DNA from 4 places in the Oceanobacillus phoenicis genome. Region 1 is predicted to be linked to each of the others. Evidence: riboswitches for the same ligand, from Rfam matches in the RefSeq annotation. Region 1 holds a riboswitch; each other region holds the start of a gene.

Region 1 (4,399 bases):
ATCAAGTGCACAATTAATGGTTATTTTCGTTATCCACGTCTTAAAATATTTCGGATTTCTTAACTCTGGTAATTTTTCATACGTTCGATAGGCAGTTTCTTGAATTACATCATTTGTATCACTAGAATTTTTTACATATGTATTTGCAATGCGATATAAATTTTTCTCATAACTATGAAATAAAGTCATAAATGATTCCTGATTCCCTTTTTGTGCTTCTTCTACAAGTTCAATGATACTACCACCTGCTTTGCAATGTATTATATAATATTTGTCATAATATCATATTAAGCAGTTTTGATTTTTCGTAAATTAGTAAACTTATCAGAAGAATTTAACATAATTTCATAATTTTAAGTAAAAACGTATGAAAGTTTTCCTGTATTTTAAGATAATATTATGAAATTCTGTTAAAAAATGATGTATAGTTGAAAAATAGTTATGAATTTGATAAGAAGGTTATAAGTCAAATGTTGGGGATTGAGACAAAAGTATTTAATAAAAAGAGAAATCAGAATGAATGGGTATGAAAACCCGCTTCAGAAATATACTGCGCTTATCCTAAGGCGGCTGATGAGCTACCGGTCGCTATGCAATCCGAATCCGGGGTCTCAACTAAACCTTCCTCCCACAAGAGTTTCCGTATATCATTTGTAAATAGCGACCTAAATACCATCGTTGCTTATTCGTTAACTTCGATTGCCTTTTATAAAATACATGTCGTATACAATTACATTTCTTACGATCATAATCATGAAATTCTCGCTGTACACGAATCCTCACTCTTTCTAAAGCCAAAGTCCAATAAATATATCTGGTAAAATGAAAACGATCAGCGATGAGAGACTCTCTCCAATTCCTACCTAATGTAATAAATACATTCTCGTACTTCCCTATCTAATATATTTCCTTCTTCCAACCCAGGTAATGTTATATTAGAATTCAATTGCACATATCTCCTTTTTGTTTGGTTTAGTAGTTTAAACAACGATAACTAAAATAGGAGATTGCGTGTTTTTTATAAATTAAATTTTTCCCTTACCCCAACAATTATTTTAAAGCCATAAAGAAAAACTATCACCTATAAAGATGATAGTTTTTCTTTATGCATTTATTTAGTTAAAGCAATAAGTTCTTCCGTTTTGTCTGTTTTTTCCCACGGGAATAAAATATCTTTTCGGCCAAAATGACCATATGCTGCAGTGTTTTTAAAGATAGGTTTTCTTAAATCAAGCATTCGAATAATACCTGCTGGACGAAGATCAAACAATTCACGAACGGCTTCTACCAAACGGTCTTCACTTACTTTCCCGGTTCCGAATGTATTAACTGCAATGGATACTGGTTGTGCCACACCAATCGCATAAGCTAACTGAACTTCACAAGATTTCGCAAGTCCTGCTGCTACAATATTCTTAGCAACATAGCGTGCAGCATATGCTGCAGAACGGTCTACTTTTGTAGCATCTTTACCACTAAAAGCACCTCCACCATGTCTAGCATACCCGCCATATGTGTCTACAATAATCTTTCTTCCGGTTAGGCCAACATCGCCTTGAGGACCTCCAATTACAAATCGACCAGTTGGGTTTATAAAGTATTTCGTTTTATCATCTAATAATTCATTAGGCACAACTGCTTGAATTACTTTTTCAACCGTATCTCTTTCAATTTGTTCATTTTGAATTTCTGAATGATGTTGCGTAGATATTACAATTGTATCTATACGTACAGGTTTGTCATTCTCATCATATTCAACCGTTACTTGTGTTTTACCATCTGGACGAAGATAATCCAGAATACCTTCTTTTCTAACATCCGCTAATCTTTTAGACAATTGATGTGCTAATGAAATTGGTAAAGGCATTAATTCTTCCGTTTCATCGCAAGCATAACCAAACATAAGCCCCTGGTCGCCAGCACCTATAGCATCAATTTCCTCTTCACTCATTTTTCCTTGTCTTGCTTCAAGTGCTTGGTTGACACCTCCAGCGATATCCGCAGATTGTTCATCAATAGCAGTTAATACCGCACATGTTTCAAAATCAAAGCCATATTTAGCACGTGTATACCCAATATTTTTCACTGTTTCACGTACAAGTGCAGGTATATCCACATAAGTAGATGTAGAAATTTCTCCTGATACAAGAACGAGTCCTGTAGTCACTGTCGTCTCACATGCAACCCTCGCATTCGGGTCTTTCTTTAAAATTTCATCTAAAATAGCATCTGATATTTGGTCAGACATTTTATCTGGATGCCCTTCAGTTACTGACTCTGAAGTAAATAAACGTCGATTTGCAGCCATAAGGCTAAACTCTCCTTTAATTATGTTGTTACGGATCTCTTTCTAACTTCTATCCTATTCAAAGTGCCAATAAAAGCACCTCGTCCTTACAAAAACGCGGTACCAAAAAATATAGATGAAAACAAAAAAACCTTCCCTTCATAACATGAGGAAAGGAAGAATTATGGCCTTTCGCTCTTATTGTTCAAGGAATTATATCCTTGCATCAGGTTAGCACCTTTTCACCATTGTGATGGTTGCTGGGCTTCATCGGGGCTGTCCCTCCACCAACTCTGAATAAGAGTATCCGTTCATGGTTAACATTAACGAAAGGTGAGTTATCTGTCAACTAATATAGGTCCTGTCACATCAAAAATAATAATGCATAAAATAAATCTCAATAATAGTATGGACTATTGTTTTTAATGTGTTATACTAATAATCAGATTTAGTAATAAGGTTCGTTAAGTAATTTAAACTACTATCACTAATAGTAAGGAGATTATACCATGAAAACCGTTGATAAATCTTATATGAAAGAACTTCAAACCAATCACGTTCACCATAATTTATCAGTAGCTCAACTCGTTGAAAAAATTCTGTACAGACAAGAAGGAATACTTACATCTACCGGAGCAATACGTGCCACAACAGGAACATACACTGGTCGATCTCCAGAAGATAAGTTTATTGTGAAAGATGAAGTTTCTGATCAACAAGTCAACTGGGGTAAAATTAATAAGCCTATTCAAGAAGAAGTATTTAATCAACTATTAACTAAAGTGATCACATATTTAAATGAGAAACAAGAAATATTTAAATTTCAAGGGTTCGCTGGATCTGACCACACCTATAGACTTCCTATTCAAGTTATTAATGAATATGCTTGGCATAATTTATTTTCTAGACAACTATTCATTAATCCAACAGAAGAGGAATTAGCCAAACATCAAGCAGAATTTACAGTTATTTCAGCTCCTGGATTTAAGGCTGATCCAGCTATTGATGGAACAAATTCGGAAACATTTATTTTGATTTCTTTCAAAAAAAGAATTGTACTTATTGGCGGTACGGAATATGCTGGGGAAATTAAAAAGTCAATTTTTTCGGTGATGAATTATCTATTACCTCAGCAAGATGTACTTTCCATGCACTGCTCTGCTAATGTTGGTCAAGAAGGTGACGTTGCCTTATTTTTTGGTTTATCAGGTACGGGGAAAACTACGTTATCCGCAGATCCTTATCGAAAACTAATAGGTGATGACGAACATGGTTGGAGTCCTAATGGCGTATTCAATATTGAAGGGGGATGTTATGCAAAATGCATCAATCTCTCAGAGGAAAAGGAGCCACAAATTTATAATGCGATTCGATATGGCTCGGTCTTAGAGAATGTCATTTTAGATGATAATAGCAGAGAACCAGATTACGATGATACATCGTTAACGGAGAACACCCGTGCTGCTTATCCTTTGGAAAATATAGATAACATTATTGATCCTAGTGTTGCAGGACATCCAAATACAATTATTTTCTTAACTGCCGATGCATCTGGAACGTTACCTCCAATCAGTAAGCTAACAAAAGAACAAGCGATGTATCATTTTCTAAGCGGATATACAAGCAAATTAGCGGGTACAGAACGTGGAATAACAGAACCAACAGCAACTTTCTCTGCTTGCTTTGGATCACCGTTCCTACCATTGGCTCCTTCTACTTATGCCGAAATGTTGGGGAAGAAAATTGACATGTTTGACACAAACGTATTTTTGATAAATACAGGTTGGACGGGAGGATCATATGGAGTAGGTGAACGCATAAAACTTTCTTTCACTAGAGCAATGGTCCACTCTGCATTAGAAGGAGAATTAAATTCTATAGAAACGATTAATGATGAAATTTTTGGATTGCAGATTCCTGCTCATGTTCCTGGAGTTCCTGATGAATTATTAATTCCTAAACAGACATGGGGAAACAAAGAAGCTTACACGAAAGAAGCACAATCACTTGCTTTAAAATTTCATGAAAACTTTAAGAAATTCACTTTAGCCAGTGAAACAATCAAGCAAGCCGGTCCTTTATTTAAAGGATAATCTTAAATTTGTTTACTCA
Region 2 (4,399 bases), 560 kb from region 1:
TCAAACATCGTTGCTAATCCTACGTTTTGGGCAACAATATAATAGATGTTAAATAGAATTAATAACGCTACAATCACTTGTAAGGCTTTACTATTATATCGATTGCCTAGCCATTGTGGTAGTGTTAAACTACCTTCATTCTTTTGACCCTGTTTCCAAAACTTTTTCGTTATAAGCAATAGGCCAATCCATGTGACTCCAAAACATCCTAATGTATACCAAAGTACAGATGTACCATACATATACGCCCAGCCAGGAACACCTATAAATAAATTAGCACTAGAATAGGTTGCTCCAAAACTAATTCCAATTATCCATGGACTTACCTTACCTTTAGCAATGGAAAAACCCTTCATGGAACGACTATATTTAGCTCCACGTTTACCAAACCAAGTGATGAGCAAAAAATAACCGACCATACATGCTCCGATGATCCACGCAAGAGTCGTTTGATTATCTGTCAGCATTCGTATCCTCCTTCGTTCCCTTTGGGTAGATTTTATTCCAGACAATCAAGCCAATTATCCAGAAAACGACAACTCCAATAAAATAAAATGTGATCATCTGCTTTTCCACTCCCTTTTTCCGAACTTAATGTAAATGAAGGTCTTCATGTCAACGAAAGTGGCATGATTTTTGTTTTCCCATTAATTGCGAACTGTACCAAGTTGCTTCGCTATATGGTTTTCTGACAAACGTTGCTTCCCTTTCCCAAAGAAATTTTCACGTAATGTAGTGCCTTCATACTCCTTGCGATAGATACCGCGTTCTTGTAACACCGGAACTACATGATCAACAAAATCACGGAACGTATCCGGAGAAGTTGCTAATGCAACATTAAATCCATCTATATCACCTTCAATTGCCCACTTTTCAATTTGATCAGCAATCTGTTCTGGAGTACCAACAAACTTTGGACATCCATTTCCAAGGCCATGATTTTTTATTGCCTCACGTAATGTCCATTTACGATGCGGATCCTTCGTATACAAGTCTAGATTTCCTTGGACTGCTTCTGTTTCAATATCTTCAATATATTGATCTGGATCATACTCGGAAAAGTCAATTCCTGTATGTCCTGAAAGTAAGGAGGCAGTACCCTCATAGCTAATATGATTTACGAAGTCCTCATACTTCGCAATCGCCTCTGCTTCTGTTGAACCAACTATCGGTAACATCATTGGAAATATCTTAACGTCATCTTTATTTCTACCTTTTTCTTGAGCACGTTGACGAATGTCAGCTGAATAATTTTTCAACGATTCAATGGATGTTTGCTTTGTAAAAACTGCTTCCGCATGTTTCGCTGCAAAATCTCTTCCTTTTGGTGATGCTCCAGCTTGAAATAATACTGGTGTTCGTTGCGGTGAAGGTTCAATTAAATGCGGTCCTGGCAAATTAAAAAACTCCCCGCTATGATTAATCAAACGAACTTTCTCTGGGTCAGCAAAAGCATCATTTGCACGATCATAAATTATCGCATCCTCATCCCAGCTATGCTCCCAAAGCTTATATACTACATCTAAAAATTCATCTGCTCGATTGTAACGTAATTCTTTTGGCAACCGTTCCGTTAGCCCCATATTGACAGCTTCACTTTCTAGATAGGAGGTTACAACATTCCAACCAACTCTCCCATCTGTTAAATGATCTAATGTAGAAAGTTGTCGTGCCAAAACATACGGTTGAGCATAGGTTGTAGAAATCGTTGGCGCAAAACCTAGATGCTCAGTCACTGCAGCCATTGCTGTAATTGGTAGTAAAGGGTCATGTGCAGGAAGTTGAACTGCACCTCTTGCTGCTGCATCATGACTTTTCCCATAGACACTATACGTCCCTAACACATCAGCAATAAATAATGAGTCAAATTTACCACGCTCTAAAATTTGTGCGATTTCCGTCCAATAGTTTAATCGATTATGGTTCGTGCCTTGATCCTTGTCGTGTTTCCATAGACCAGTTGAATGAGGTGAAGGTGAATTTTGCACGAATCCATTTAAATGAATTTGTTTTGCCATATGCTCAACTCCTTGTTGTTATTAATAGAAAGCGTCATTGTTTGGTTATCTAGAAAACTATTATTCATCGTATGCATTTAAAGCATTTACACTATGTGCTAATGCAGAACCCGCTTTAAGAGCGACAGCAACAAAAATTGCTTCTGATAGCTCTTCTTTACTGGCTCCGGCTTCTTTTGCATTTTTCGTATGTGAATCAATACAATATGCACACCCAGTTGTATGAGCAGAAGCCACTGCAATCAACTCTTTCTCCTTCAGGGATAGCTTTCCTCCCTTTAATGCAGCTCCATCAAATTTTATGAAGGCTTTGAAAGCATCTTCACTTGTCTCACCGAGTTCTTTTAATCGATTAAAATAGGAGGCTTTATACAATTCATCATCGCTGTTTCCGTCGTATGCATTTAAGCCATTTACCCCATGTGCTAATGAGGAACCTGCCTTTAATGCTGTAGCAACAAATATCGCTTCTGTCACTTCTTCTTTATCAGCACCTTGCTTTTTCACATTCCCTACATGAAGTTCAATACAATATGGACAACCTGTAATATGAGCAACTGCCACCGCAATTAATTCTTTTTGCTTGACCGAAAGCTTCCCTTCTTCTAATGCTTTGTTATTGAAAGCAAAGAACGAATTAAATACATCTGGTGCAAACTCCTTTAATTCTTGAATTCGACTAAAATACGATTTTTTATAAAGACTCTCTGTTTTTGTAGTTGGCATTATAAACTCTCCTCTTCGTTTTAATTTTTCTTGTGAAATTTCGTTTGTCTGGCTTTACGTCTGTTTCGATCCGCCTCCTAAATGTAGTTAACTTATCAGTTTAGTCATATTTAAAGTTTCATTGTTCCAATTATTCTTTACACCCTTTTAGAAGAAATCAAGAGCGCTGGAGCGGAACGTACTCGGCTGTTTATAGTTATCTCGTTATACACAGCACACCATTTCGTAAAAAGAAAAAACCCTTCCGATGAGGAAGAGTTTCATTTAGTGGGCATAAACACTTTTCTCATCTATCAAGCATAAGCTTGCTGGAATGAGCACCATGTTACTTAACTGTAACTGGTTGCTGCGGGATCCACGGACCAGGTTCCTCCCCCGACTCTTGATAAGGAAAATAAATATGTAGTTGTGTAAGATTTGTATATTAGCATAACGAACCAGCAAATAACTGTCAATAGTTAATTTTCGATTAATTCAATGTAATGTGAAATTTGAATCCATCGGACTATTTTCTCGATGTTTATATTTATTCTGGCTCAGACTTTACTCAGTATTCGGTAGCAGCGGCGGGAATTACCATGTACCCTCATTCGACTGCACAAACTGTAGTTTGGTAACATAACATTATTTTATCTTACCGGGTTTGCTCTCCCGTTCTGATTACGGGAACATAAACCGCGTTTATCTTACCAGATTCCCTCTCCCGTTCTGATTACGGGAACATAAATCGCCTTTATCTTACCAATTCCCTCTCCCGTTCTGATTACGGGAACATAAATCGCCTTTATCTTACCAGATTCCCTCTCCCGTTCTGATTACGGGAACATAGATCACGTTTATCTTACCAGATTCCCTCTCCCGTTCTGATTACGGGAACATAAATCGCCTTTATCTTACCAGATTCCCTCTCCCGTTCTGATTACGGGAACATAAATCGCCTTTATCTTACCAGATTCCCTCTCCCGTTCTGATTACGGGAACATAGAATGACTTGACTCATATATCACTACTTCTAATCCTAATTCACTTTTACTACCCTAGTATGTCGCCTCCGAAAACGAATGTCATTAAGGCACTAGTGACAAATCCAACAACGATTGCTAGAATGATTCTCTTCTTAAAGAGCGGTCGATCAATAGATTTTGCATCTACTTTTGTCAAAACAATAATTCCGCCTAAAGATGCTGAAATTCCTGCACTTAGAAAATATATCAGTGGCTCTGATTGAAAAATAAGTCGCAACAACATAGATAGAATTATCGTTCCAATAAAGAGAGTACCTACAAATATGAATACACCTTTAAAACTGATTTGTGGTATTATTTTAGAACTTCTCAACTTCCTCACTCCCTAAATCAACTTAAGGGATCTCATACAAATAGATACCCTTTGTAGGATGAATATATTAATCTATTGGAGTCGATTCACCATTCTCCATATCTAGCATTTTGCGATCGTACACTTTGAAAAACGGAAGATAAATTCCAATAGAAATTGCGATATTTACAAATACTAGAATGATTGATCGCCAATCCCCTCCTGTGGCTAAATACGCGCCAACTGGTGCCGGCAATGTCCATGGAGCTTTTACAAATGTAGGTGAAACAAGTCCCCACGAAGTTGCGAAATACGCAATAGTTGCTGTAACTAATGGT
Region 3 (4,399 bases), 1.1 Mb from region 1:
GTAATAGTACGCTAAGCCCCTTTCCCCATATTTTCTTCATATAGATTCTCTCCTTTATGTAATCGTAATTGTTACGATTCGTAATGATTACGATTTAAATTATACATAGGCCACACCACACCGTCAAGATAATTTTTTTCCAAAATAAAAAAAGCCTCTTATAGAGACTTTTCATTGTTGATTTAAACTAGAAATTACGTACACAATTATTATCTAAATTTCTCTCCAGATATAATATGCCAATGAAGATGTTTTGAATCTTGATAATCACCTAAATTTGTAATGACACGGCAAGCACCATCTTCTTCTTTTACCATAGCAGCAACTTGCTTTATTACAAAAAATAACTCTATTAACAAATCATTATCTTTTTCTTCCAAAGATAGAAGAGAGTCAATATGGATTTTCGGAATTGCAACAATATGAGTTGGCCAAAATGGATTTGTATGATGGTAAGCTAATACATTTTCTGTTTCCATCACCTTCTCCACTAACATATTACCACTTAAAACTTCATCACAATAAAAATCTTCCGTCATATACTTCCCTCCATATTTTCTGATCATTATTTTGTACTGTAGAAGATAAATGATGATGATTCTTCTCTTGCCTCTTTTAATTCCCAATCTCCATAACATTTAACATCAGAAAATCCGGCTTTTTCTAAGGCAACCTTTACTTCTTTTTGAGTACGAAATCGCAATTGCAGTTTTTCCCGTTGGATAACCTCTCCAGACTTAACACTTTTTACAGTTTCATAGAACGTAAATATTTGTTTTTCGTCCATTCCATCGTATTCGGTCCAAATTTCTAATTCTTCTCCTGACCTAGGGTGTGTTGCAATATCAGGTGTTTTATCTGCCATCCATTTTTTCCACACTTCTGCTCTTGGATTACGTGTATCAAATATGAAACATCCGCCTTCTTTTAATGAACGAATAACATTGTTGGTTACTTGCTCCCAATCTATATCTGTAAGAAATACTTGCGCAACATTTGCAGTCATAATCACCACATCATATGTGTTTGTCTTTAGATCCCCACTATCTCCAATAATCCATTCAACTTGATTGGATGTTTGTTTCGTCTTAGCAAGCTCAATTGCTTCTTTATTTGGATCAATTGCGGTTACATTAAAACCCGTTTCAGCAAAATGTATGGTAAGCCTTCCTGTTCCACAACCTAGATCGGCTAAGTTTTTCCCACTTAACTCTTTTAATAGTGATAGAAAAAATGTATCGTCCTTACCAAACGTATTTAGTTGGTCATATACTAGCGGAATCATACGCCACCTCGCTTTAGTGTCTTTTTAGTCTTTTACCGAAAATCGCAAATGCTTTTCCTTCTTCATTTGGATAAAATTGCTGTTTTATCCATTCCCAATGCTGATTCTTATAAAATTGTATAGCAGTCATATTATCTTGTTGTGTCGTCAAAATAGCTGTATTTGTTGTAGCATCTTTTAACAGTCTGTCTAATAAATCTCTTCCATATCCTGACTTTCGATAAGGTGAGTCCACAATTATTTCTCCAACTTCATAGCAGTTGGAGAGCCAATCTTGATATTCCTGTTGATTCAGGTGATTAGCAATTAGATTATGGTAATATTGACCTTTTAATGATAAATAACCATAAGCAAAACCAATCAATTTAGCTTCTTCCGATTAATCATACGTCCTTGAAAACCATCATAGGCCATATGTTTCTTTATCCGATGAGTTATCTCTAAAGAATCATTACTCCAGACTTTACTATATAACGTGGAAATTAAGTTAACATCCTCTTCACTATGTATTGATTTAAAGTTTATTTGCATACCAGTCATCTCCAACATACTTCATTTTATCATTTAATTCAGAAAAATACATAATTCTTATTCATTTAATAGTATATTCTGGAAATCAAGTTACTGTTGATTTATCAGTAAAAGAAGAAATTCCTATTGAAGTAACAGATAAAGTTGAAGTTGGATTTACTGGAAATGTCAGAGAAAATAGTCCGCCAGTTGGATAGATACTCTATGTAAAACTAATTGATAATTAAGTAATTTTGCTATGAGTTATACATTTGATGTAAAAATGAAATAAAAAAACCTCGCAAATGCGAGGATAAAGTTTGTATCAAAATATAAAGTTAAAAATTCTCCCAATGAATGGCACCTTTACCAGCATGCGGGTGATCATTATATTGAAGCTTAAAATATTCATATTCTAACTCCGCGGTTGTAAGCTCATAAAGATGTCTGTTCCCTTTTTTAAAGTGATTAGATGCAATTAATTTCTCAATTAATTCATTTTTTCTTCTTTCTGATTCATCTTCGTTCCAGAAAACCATATTCAAATCCTCCTCTTCTATAAGTATGATCATGGCAAAGATAAGAAGAGAGAATTTGTATCGTACGATAACCTCAACTTATCTTTCAAGCTAATGCTTGCAGGATTTAGCACAGACAAATGCACTCTGTTGCTGAGGTTTCAACGGGCCAGTCCCTCCACCTCTCTTGATAAGTATTTTTATACAATTTATTATAAACACATTAATCCGATTTGTCTACTATGATTAAACTCCTAATCAGTTCATCTTATTTATTAATTTGCTTAAATTCAACCATTTCTAAAGGAACTGGTATCTATACCCTATCCAATTTACGGCTTCCGTAAGATTTTCCGCTACAAAATCAATTTCGATTCCTTTTAGCTTTTCAAAATGGTCATGAAGTGTAGATGTTCCTGCCCCTGTTTTTACTAATATCTTTACTGAATTTGTCTTGGAAGCTGCCACCATATCACTCCATCTATCACCAATTATAATACAATTATTTAAGTTTAATTGATATTTATTAGAAGCATCTTTCAACATACCTCCATTAGGTTTTCGACATTTACAGCCTTCTTTATGATGATGCGGACATATGAATACATCATCAAAACCAAAACCTATTAATTCTTTATAGAAATCTTCTTTCCTCGCCTCTCCAAAAGAAATACCTGGCTGATTCGTAAATGAAAACACTTGAACAGATTTTTTTAGATAATCTATATTCTCTTTCGATTTCTCAAACATCTTAAAATCACCAGGATAATGTACCTTATCATCTCCACCAATGGTCCCTTCCCTATCTAAAAACACTGCTTCAAGCTTTTTGTTCATCATAACTCTCTCACCCCAAAAATGGAAGAAACATTTAAAGTAACCGTTAAACCCACTAGTATTGCAGATATCAAAACCGTGCTACCCGAAACATCCATTAATGCTGACCAATCTTGAATTCTCACGAGGTGATTTTGATAAAATAACTGAAAACATATTGCAATAGAACATGCACTTAGACTTACTAACATTAGAATATTTTTTTTCAATTTATGTTTATGTGTGGATAATAGATTGATAACGGGAAGAATTAATGCTATTATCCCTAATAATACACTTGCTATATTTAATATTGCCATTGCTAGTATTCCCGCTTTTATTAAATAGACGTAAACTTATTTATAACAGACGCAAAATTTTAATAAATACTTAATTCAGATTATTGTAAACCTTTCTATCTATTTAAGGAGAGCCGAAAATGAAATTCACTTTAGAAATCATTCGTATACTCATAATTCTTGGACTATTGGGATTTATTTTCAGTATAGCTATTATGTTTATCTATTCATCCATCGGAATTCAATTAGATAATCATTATGGAGGATTAATTGCTGGTATTGGTATCATTATTTCTATTTTTATATTATATCGGAACAAATTACAATTCTCTGGATTTTATAAAAGTGATAAAAATGTGAAGTTATCAAAAACAGTTAGTATTTTTTTAATATCAATTTCTATCATCATGTTAGTCATTGCCCCCTACTTACCATAAGTTGTAATATGTGTTTGGTTACCTTTTAGCTTAAATCCTCTAAAACTCAGAATAAATAATCATTAATTATTTTCTTTCTCCCTATGATCAATTTATGTATAATTAACTTTTGATATATTAGCTAACGAAGATTAATCATAAGGGAGAAACACCATGCAACATATTTCAAACTCAACAAAACAGCGTTATTATACATTTCTATTAATTTTAGCAATCCTATTTATAGCTTCTACACTACGTTCCCCCATCACTTCCGTTGGTCCATTAATTCCGATATTTCGAAATGAATTAGAAGTGACAAATGCCATGATCGGTTTAATTAACACCTTACCTTTAATAGCATTTGGAATTTTTTCTTCATTTGTTCCTACATTGTCTAGAAAACTTGGCATGGAAATTACGTTATTAATGGCAATGGTAGTCTTATCCATAGGTATATATGTTCGATCAATTGGCGATATATCCATGTTGTTATTCGGAACACTGCTTCTTGGAATAGCGATATCTGTGGGAAATGTACTAATGCCAGGACTA
Region 4 (4,399 bases), 960 kb from region 1:
GTTCTTGATGGCGTGTAACGATAATCAAACAGGGGAAGAAAATCAGGATAAGGGCGAGGAAGCAGTAGAATCGAATGCAACTGCAGAAGATGAAGTTTTAGTTTCACTAGAAAATAACGAAGGACAAGTTGTTGGAACAGCTACATTAACAGAAGGTGAAGAAGGAGTTCATATTTCATTAGAAGGTGAAAATTTACCAGCTGGAGAACATGGTTTTCATATTCATGAGGTAGGTAAATGTGAATTGCCAGATTTCGAATCAGCCGGATCACATTATAACCCAACAAATGCAAAGCACGGATTTAATCACCCAGAAGGGCCTCATGCTGGTGATTTAGAAAACATCACTGTTAATGAAGATGGAACAGTACAGGCAGAAGTTGATGCACCAATGGTGACTTTACAGGCTGATACGGAGAATACATTATATACAGAACAAGGAACATCATTAATGATTCATTCCGGTCCTGATGATTATGAGTCTCAACCATCAGGTGACTCGGGAGATCGGATTGCATGTGGTGTAATCGGAGAATAGAGATCTTTAAATCTTATTAAATTAAAAGGATTCTGGCTATCAAATTAATAGCCAGAATCCTTTTCTAGACTATTGGATGTTAATTTTTTCGTGATTTCGTTTTGCTGGATGGAGGTTGCCTAAGTGGCTACCATGAGAAAATAAATTATCTCTAAGCGTTGTTCCTTCATAATGATCGGGGACAAGCCCTCGCTTTCGTAATTCTGGTACAACTAAGTCAACAAAATCAATAAATGTAGCTGGAGTAACTGCGTAGGCAATGTTAAATCCATCAACACCAGCTTCATTTACCCACCTTTCCATTTCATCTACGATTTGTTCAGGTGTGCCAACTGCAGAAGCACCTAAACCACCAATCCCAATTACATCAATAATATCCTTAACCGTAGACGGGCGATCTGGATGAAGGTTAGAGAAGTTTTCAAGTGCTGAACGGATAGAGTCATTTTCAATATAATGTATTTCTTGATCAACATCAAAGTCAGAAACATCTAACCCGGTCCAACCCCCGAATAAGGATAAGGCACCTACTGGGCTAATGTACTTTTTGTAATCAAGATATTTTTCTTGGGCTTCTTTTTCAGTTCTACCAACAATGGGAGTGAACAACGTTAATATTTTTACTTCTTCTGTAGATCTACCCGTATCACGTATATCTTGATGTAATTTATCTACTGTTTGTTTTGTTGTTTCAATTGTTGAAGATCCAATAAATACAAGTTCGGCATGTTTACTTGCAAAATCTCTCCCTCTTGTAGAAGCTCCAGCTTGATACAGCACGGGTGTTCGTTGTGGAGAAGGCTCACATAAATGTGCACCTGGCACTTTATAATATTTTCCTTCATGTTGAATATCATGTACTTTTGAAGGATCTGTGTATATTCCTCTTTCCTTATCGACTAAAACAGCGTCATCCTCCCAACTTTGTTCCCATAATTTGTAACAAACATCTAGATATTCTTCTGCAATGTCATAACGTTCATCATGTTTAATTTGATCCTCTAATCCCATGTTTACTGCTGCACTCTTCAAGTAAGAGGTAACAATATTCCAGCCTATACGTCCTTTTGTTAAATGGTCAAGTGTGCTTATTTTTCTGGCAAAGGTGTAGGGATGTTCATGGGTCACAGAAGCGGTAATACCGAATCCAAGATGCTTTGTAACAGCTGCCATATATGGAACAATTAAGAAAGGATCATTGACAGGCGATTGTGCGCCGGTACGTACCGCATCGTCTCGAGATCCATTGTAAACATCATAAGTTCCTAGAACATCAGCGATAAAAATGGCATCAAATCTTCCCTTTTCTAATACTTTTGCTAGTTCGATCCAATATTCACTGTCTTTGTACATATGGGATTGGTCTTCTGGGTGTTGCCACAAGCCAGGAGACTGATGACCGGGAGTATTCATATCAAAAGCATTTAAAAAGATTCGTTTACTCATGTAAAACCTCCTTAATAAGTTGTTAAAGTTTGTGTTGATGTTCCTTCAACCATCTGAGCAAAATAGTCCACCTGTTTTTTTGTTCGTTGTAAAATATCATCATCAACAATAGGGATGTCGCGTTTTTTATCTATCTGATCATCTAAAAAGTATAACCCTTTTAGGTTATGTGCTTTTAAGGTTGCGAGTACAGGTTTTAACGTGTATTCAACCGCTAATAAGTGTGCAGGGCTGCCTCCAGTCATAATAGGTAAGACTGGGGTGTGTTTAAGTGCATCTTGTGGCAATATATCAATTAAAGCTTTCAATACACCTGAATATGCACCTTTATAAACAGGAGAGCCAACGATGACACCGTCTGCAGCTTGAATTTGTTGAGTTATATTCCTAATTGCTGCACTTTGGAAATTTCCTGTAAATAAATCTTCATAGGGTACATCCTTTACAGAAATATGGGATACAGAAAATTTCTGTTGACTTAATTGATCACCTAAATAATGTAATACCTTTTCTGACCTGGATAGTTCGGAGGGGCTGCCAGACAATGTCACAATGTTGTTCATTTTACCAATCTCCTTTGAAAATAAATTAGAATAAGAAAATCCGCGACGCTCTTATTAAATAAGAGCGTCGCGGATTTTTTCCGAATTTGAGCTCTTATCTTTCAAGAAAAACATCTTGCTGGAGGTAGCACCTTTCTAATGAAATTAGAGGTTGCTGAAGCTTCAACGGGCCAGATCCCTCGGCTTCTCTCGATAAGAAGTATTAATTTTTAATATATTCTAATATATTAATTCCGATAAGTCAACTATGTTTTAAAAGAAAATTTAATTGACAATTCTATCAGCTTGTATTATTATCGTGGCAATAAACTAAATTATAAAATATCTTATCCAGAGAGGTGGAGGGACATGGCCCGCAGAAGCCTCGGCAACAGGTTCTAACTTGAATACTGTGCCAAATCCATCAAGCATATTTGTGCTTGGTAGATAAGAGAAGTCGGTGACAGAGCTCTTTTCTTATCTTAGGGAAGAGTTTTTTAATACTTTTACAACTATAGACAATGGGGGATGAAAATGAAGTATGGATTTTGGTTACCGATTTTTGGTGGTTGGTTGCGTAATGTAGAAGATGAGCAGATGCCTCCTACGTTTGAGTATGCGAAAGAGGTGATTCAGCATGCTGAAGAATGGGGATATGATACGACATTAATTGCTGAGTTATATTTAAATGATATTAAAGGGATAGAAGCAAATTCCTTGGAAGCTTGGACAACAGCAGCCGGGTTAGCTGCAGTAACAAATAAAATTGAAATTATGACAGCGGTTAGGCCGATATATCACAATCCAGCAGTAATTGCGAAAATGGCTGCTAATATTGACCAATTAAGTGGAGGAAGGTTCACATTAAATGTTGTTTCCGGATGGTGGTCAGAAGAAGCAAAACAATATGGTGGAGACTTCACAGAACATGATGAGCGATACGATAGAACAATTGAATTTCTAGAGGTTTTAAAAGGGCTTTGGAAGGAAGAGACGTTCTCTTACCACGGGAAGTTTTATCAAATAGAGAATACGAAATTAGCACCAAAACCAATCCAACAACCGAATCCAATTCTATATGCTGGTGGAGAAAGTGAAAAAGGGAAACAGGTAATTTCTACTCTATGCGATGCGTATGTAATGCACGGAGGAACAGTAGATGAAATTCAAGATAAAATAGCTAATATGAAAAATCGGAGAAATATTCTCGACAAAGAAGCACTGCAATCATTTAGTATGGCTGCCTACGTGATATGTAGAGATTCGGAGGAAGAAGCCTTACAAGAGTTGGAAAGAATTACATCAATAAAAGATGAAAAGGGATATGTGGGAATGAAAGATTTCACTTCAAAATCCCAACTAGAACAACAAGTACAAATAAAAGATTATTCTGTTTCGAACAGAGGATTACGTCCGAATCTTGTAGGTACACCTGAACAAATTGCAAAAAGAATAATAGAATATGAGAAAGTTGGCTTGGATCAGCTACTACTACAATGCTCTCCTCAATTGGAAGAGTTAGAACGATTTGCTAAGCAAGTGATGCCGAAAGTAGAAGAATTAAGAAAGAAGACATCTACGTTACACTAAAGGAGACATGATGATGAGTAAAATTTATGTTTTGCATGAAAATATGGAATGGACGGAACACCTTATAAAACGATTTAATGAATTGGAACTTCCTTATGAAGATTGGTTACTTCAAGAAGGCCATATAGATCTACTTAATGAACCGCCAGAGGGAATATTTTATAATCGCATGAGCGCATCCTCTCATACAAGAGGAAATCGTTTTGCTCCAGAGTTTACAAATGCTGTATTAGCATGGCTAGAGTTTCATGGAAGAACGGTTATTAATGGTAGCCGTGCCTTA

Evidence for each region. A riboswitch is a leader RNA that binds a small molecule or an ion and turns the genes downstream of it on or off. The one in region 1 is predicted to bind S-adenosylmethionine.
Region 2: it holds a riboswitch for S-adenosylmethionine, as region 1 does, so the genes downstream of both, ABC346_RS08105 (carboxymuconolactone decarboxylase family protein) here and metK (methionine adenosyltransferase) in region 1, are expected to answer to the same signal.
Region 3: it holds a riboswitch for S-adenosylmethionine, as region 1 does, so the genes downstream of both, ABC346_RS16225 (Fur-regulated basic protein FbpA) here and metK (methionine adenosyltransferase) in region 1, are expected to answer to the same signal.
Region 4: it holds a riboswitch for S-adenosylmethionine, as region 1 does, so the genes downstream of both, ABC346_RS06440 (LLM class flavin-dependent oxidoreductase) here and metK (methionine adenosyltransferase) in region 1, are expected to answer to the same signal.

Annotation. Positions count from the first base shown of each region.
Region 1 covers NZ_JBDFME010000001.1:2,167,722-2,172,120, reverse strand. Annotated here, with positions in the region: gene ABC346_RS10765 (sigma-70 family RNA polymerase sigma factor) at 1-189, opposite strand, end outside; partial or broken gene ABC346_RS10760 (transposase) at 649-843, opposite strand; gene metK (methionine adenosyltransferase) at 1,112-2,308, opposite strand; SAM riboswitch class I at 2,483-2,591, opposite strand; gene pckA (phosphoenolpyruvate carboxykinase (ATP)) at 2,797-4,380, shown strand.
Region 2 covers NZ_JBDFME010000001.1:1,607,364-1,611,762, reverse strand. Annotated here, with positions in the region: gene ABC346_RS08115 (sodium:solute symporter family transporter) at 1-467, opposite strand, end outside; gene ABC346_RS08110 (LLM class flavin-dependent oxidoreductase) at 648-2,018, opposite strand; gene ABC346_RS08105 (carboxymuconolactone decarboxylase family protein) at 2,079-2,744, opposite strand; SAM riboswitch class I at 3,028-3,136, opposite strand; gene ABC346_RS08100 (hypothetical protein) at 3,777-4,082, opposite strand; gene ABC346_RS08095 (PTS sugar transporter subunit IIC) at 4,150-4,399, opposite strand, start outside.
Region 3 covers NZ_JBDFME010000001.1:3,229,014-3,233,412, forward strand. Annotated here, with positions in the region: gene ABC346_RS16200 (ZinT family metal-binding protein) at 1-40, opposite strand, end outside; gene ABC346_RS16205 (HIT domain-containing protein) at 210-539, opposite strand; gene ABC346_RS16210 (class I SAM-dependent methyltransferase) at 566-1,285, opposite strand; gene ABC346_RS16215 (GNAT family N-acetyltransferase) at 1,299-1,649, opposite strand; gene ABC346_RS16220 (hypothetical protein) at 1,646-1,816, opposite strand; gene ABC346_RS16225 (Fur-regulated basic protein FbpA) at 2,134-2,334, opposite strand; SAM riboswitch class I at 2,410-2,510, opposite strand; gene ABC346_RS16230 (HAD-IIIA family hydrolase) at 2,614-3,153, opposite strand; gene ABC346_RS16235 (hypothetical protein) at 3,150-3,449, opposite strand; gene ABC346_RS16240 (hypothetical protein) at 3,569-3,865, shown strand; gene ABC346_RS16245 (CynX/NimT family MFS transporter) at 4,019-4,399, shown strand, end outside.
Region 4 covers NZ_JBDFME010000001.1:1,210,789-1,215,187, forward strand. Annotated here, with positions in the region: gene ABC346_RS06425 (superoxide dismutase family protein) at 1-538, shown strand, start outside; gene ABC346_RS06430 (LLM class flavin-dependent oxidoreductase) at 608-1,984, opposite strand; gene ssuE (NADPH-dependent FMN reductase) at 1,996-2,547, opposite strand; SAM riboswitch class I at 2,639-2,746, opposite strand; SAM riboswitch class I at 2,871-2,980, shown strand; gene ABC346_RS06440 (LLM class flavin-dependent oxidoreductase) at 3,061-4,116, shown strand; gene ABC346_RS06445 (ATP-grasp domain-containing protein) at 4,130-4,399, shown strand, end outside.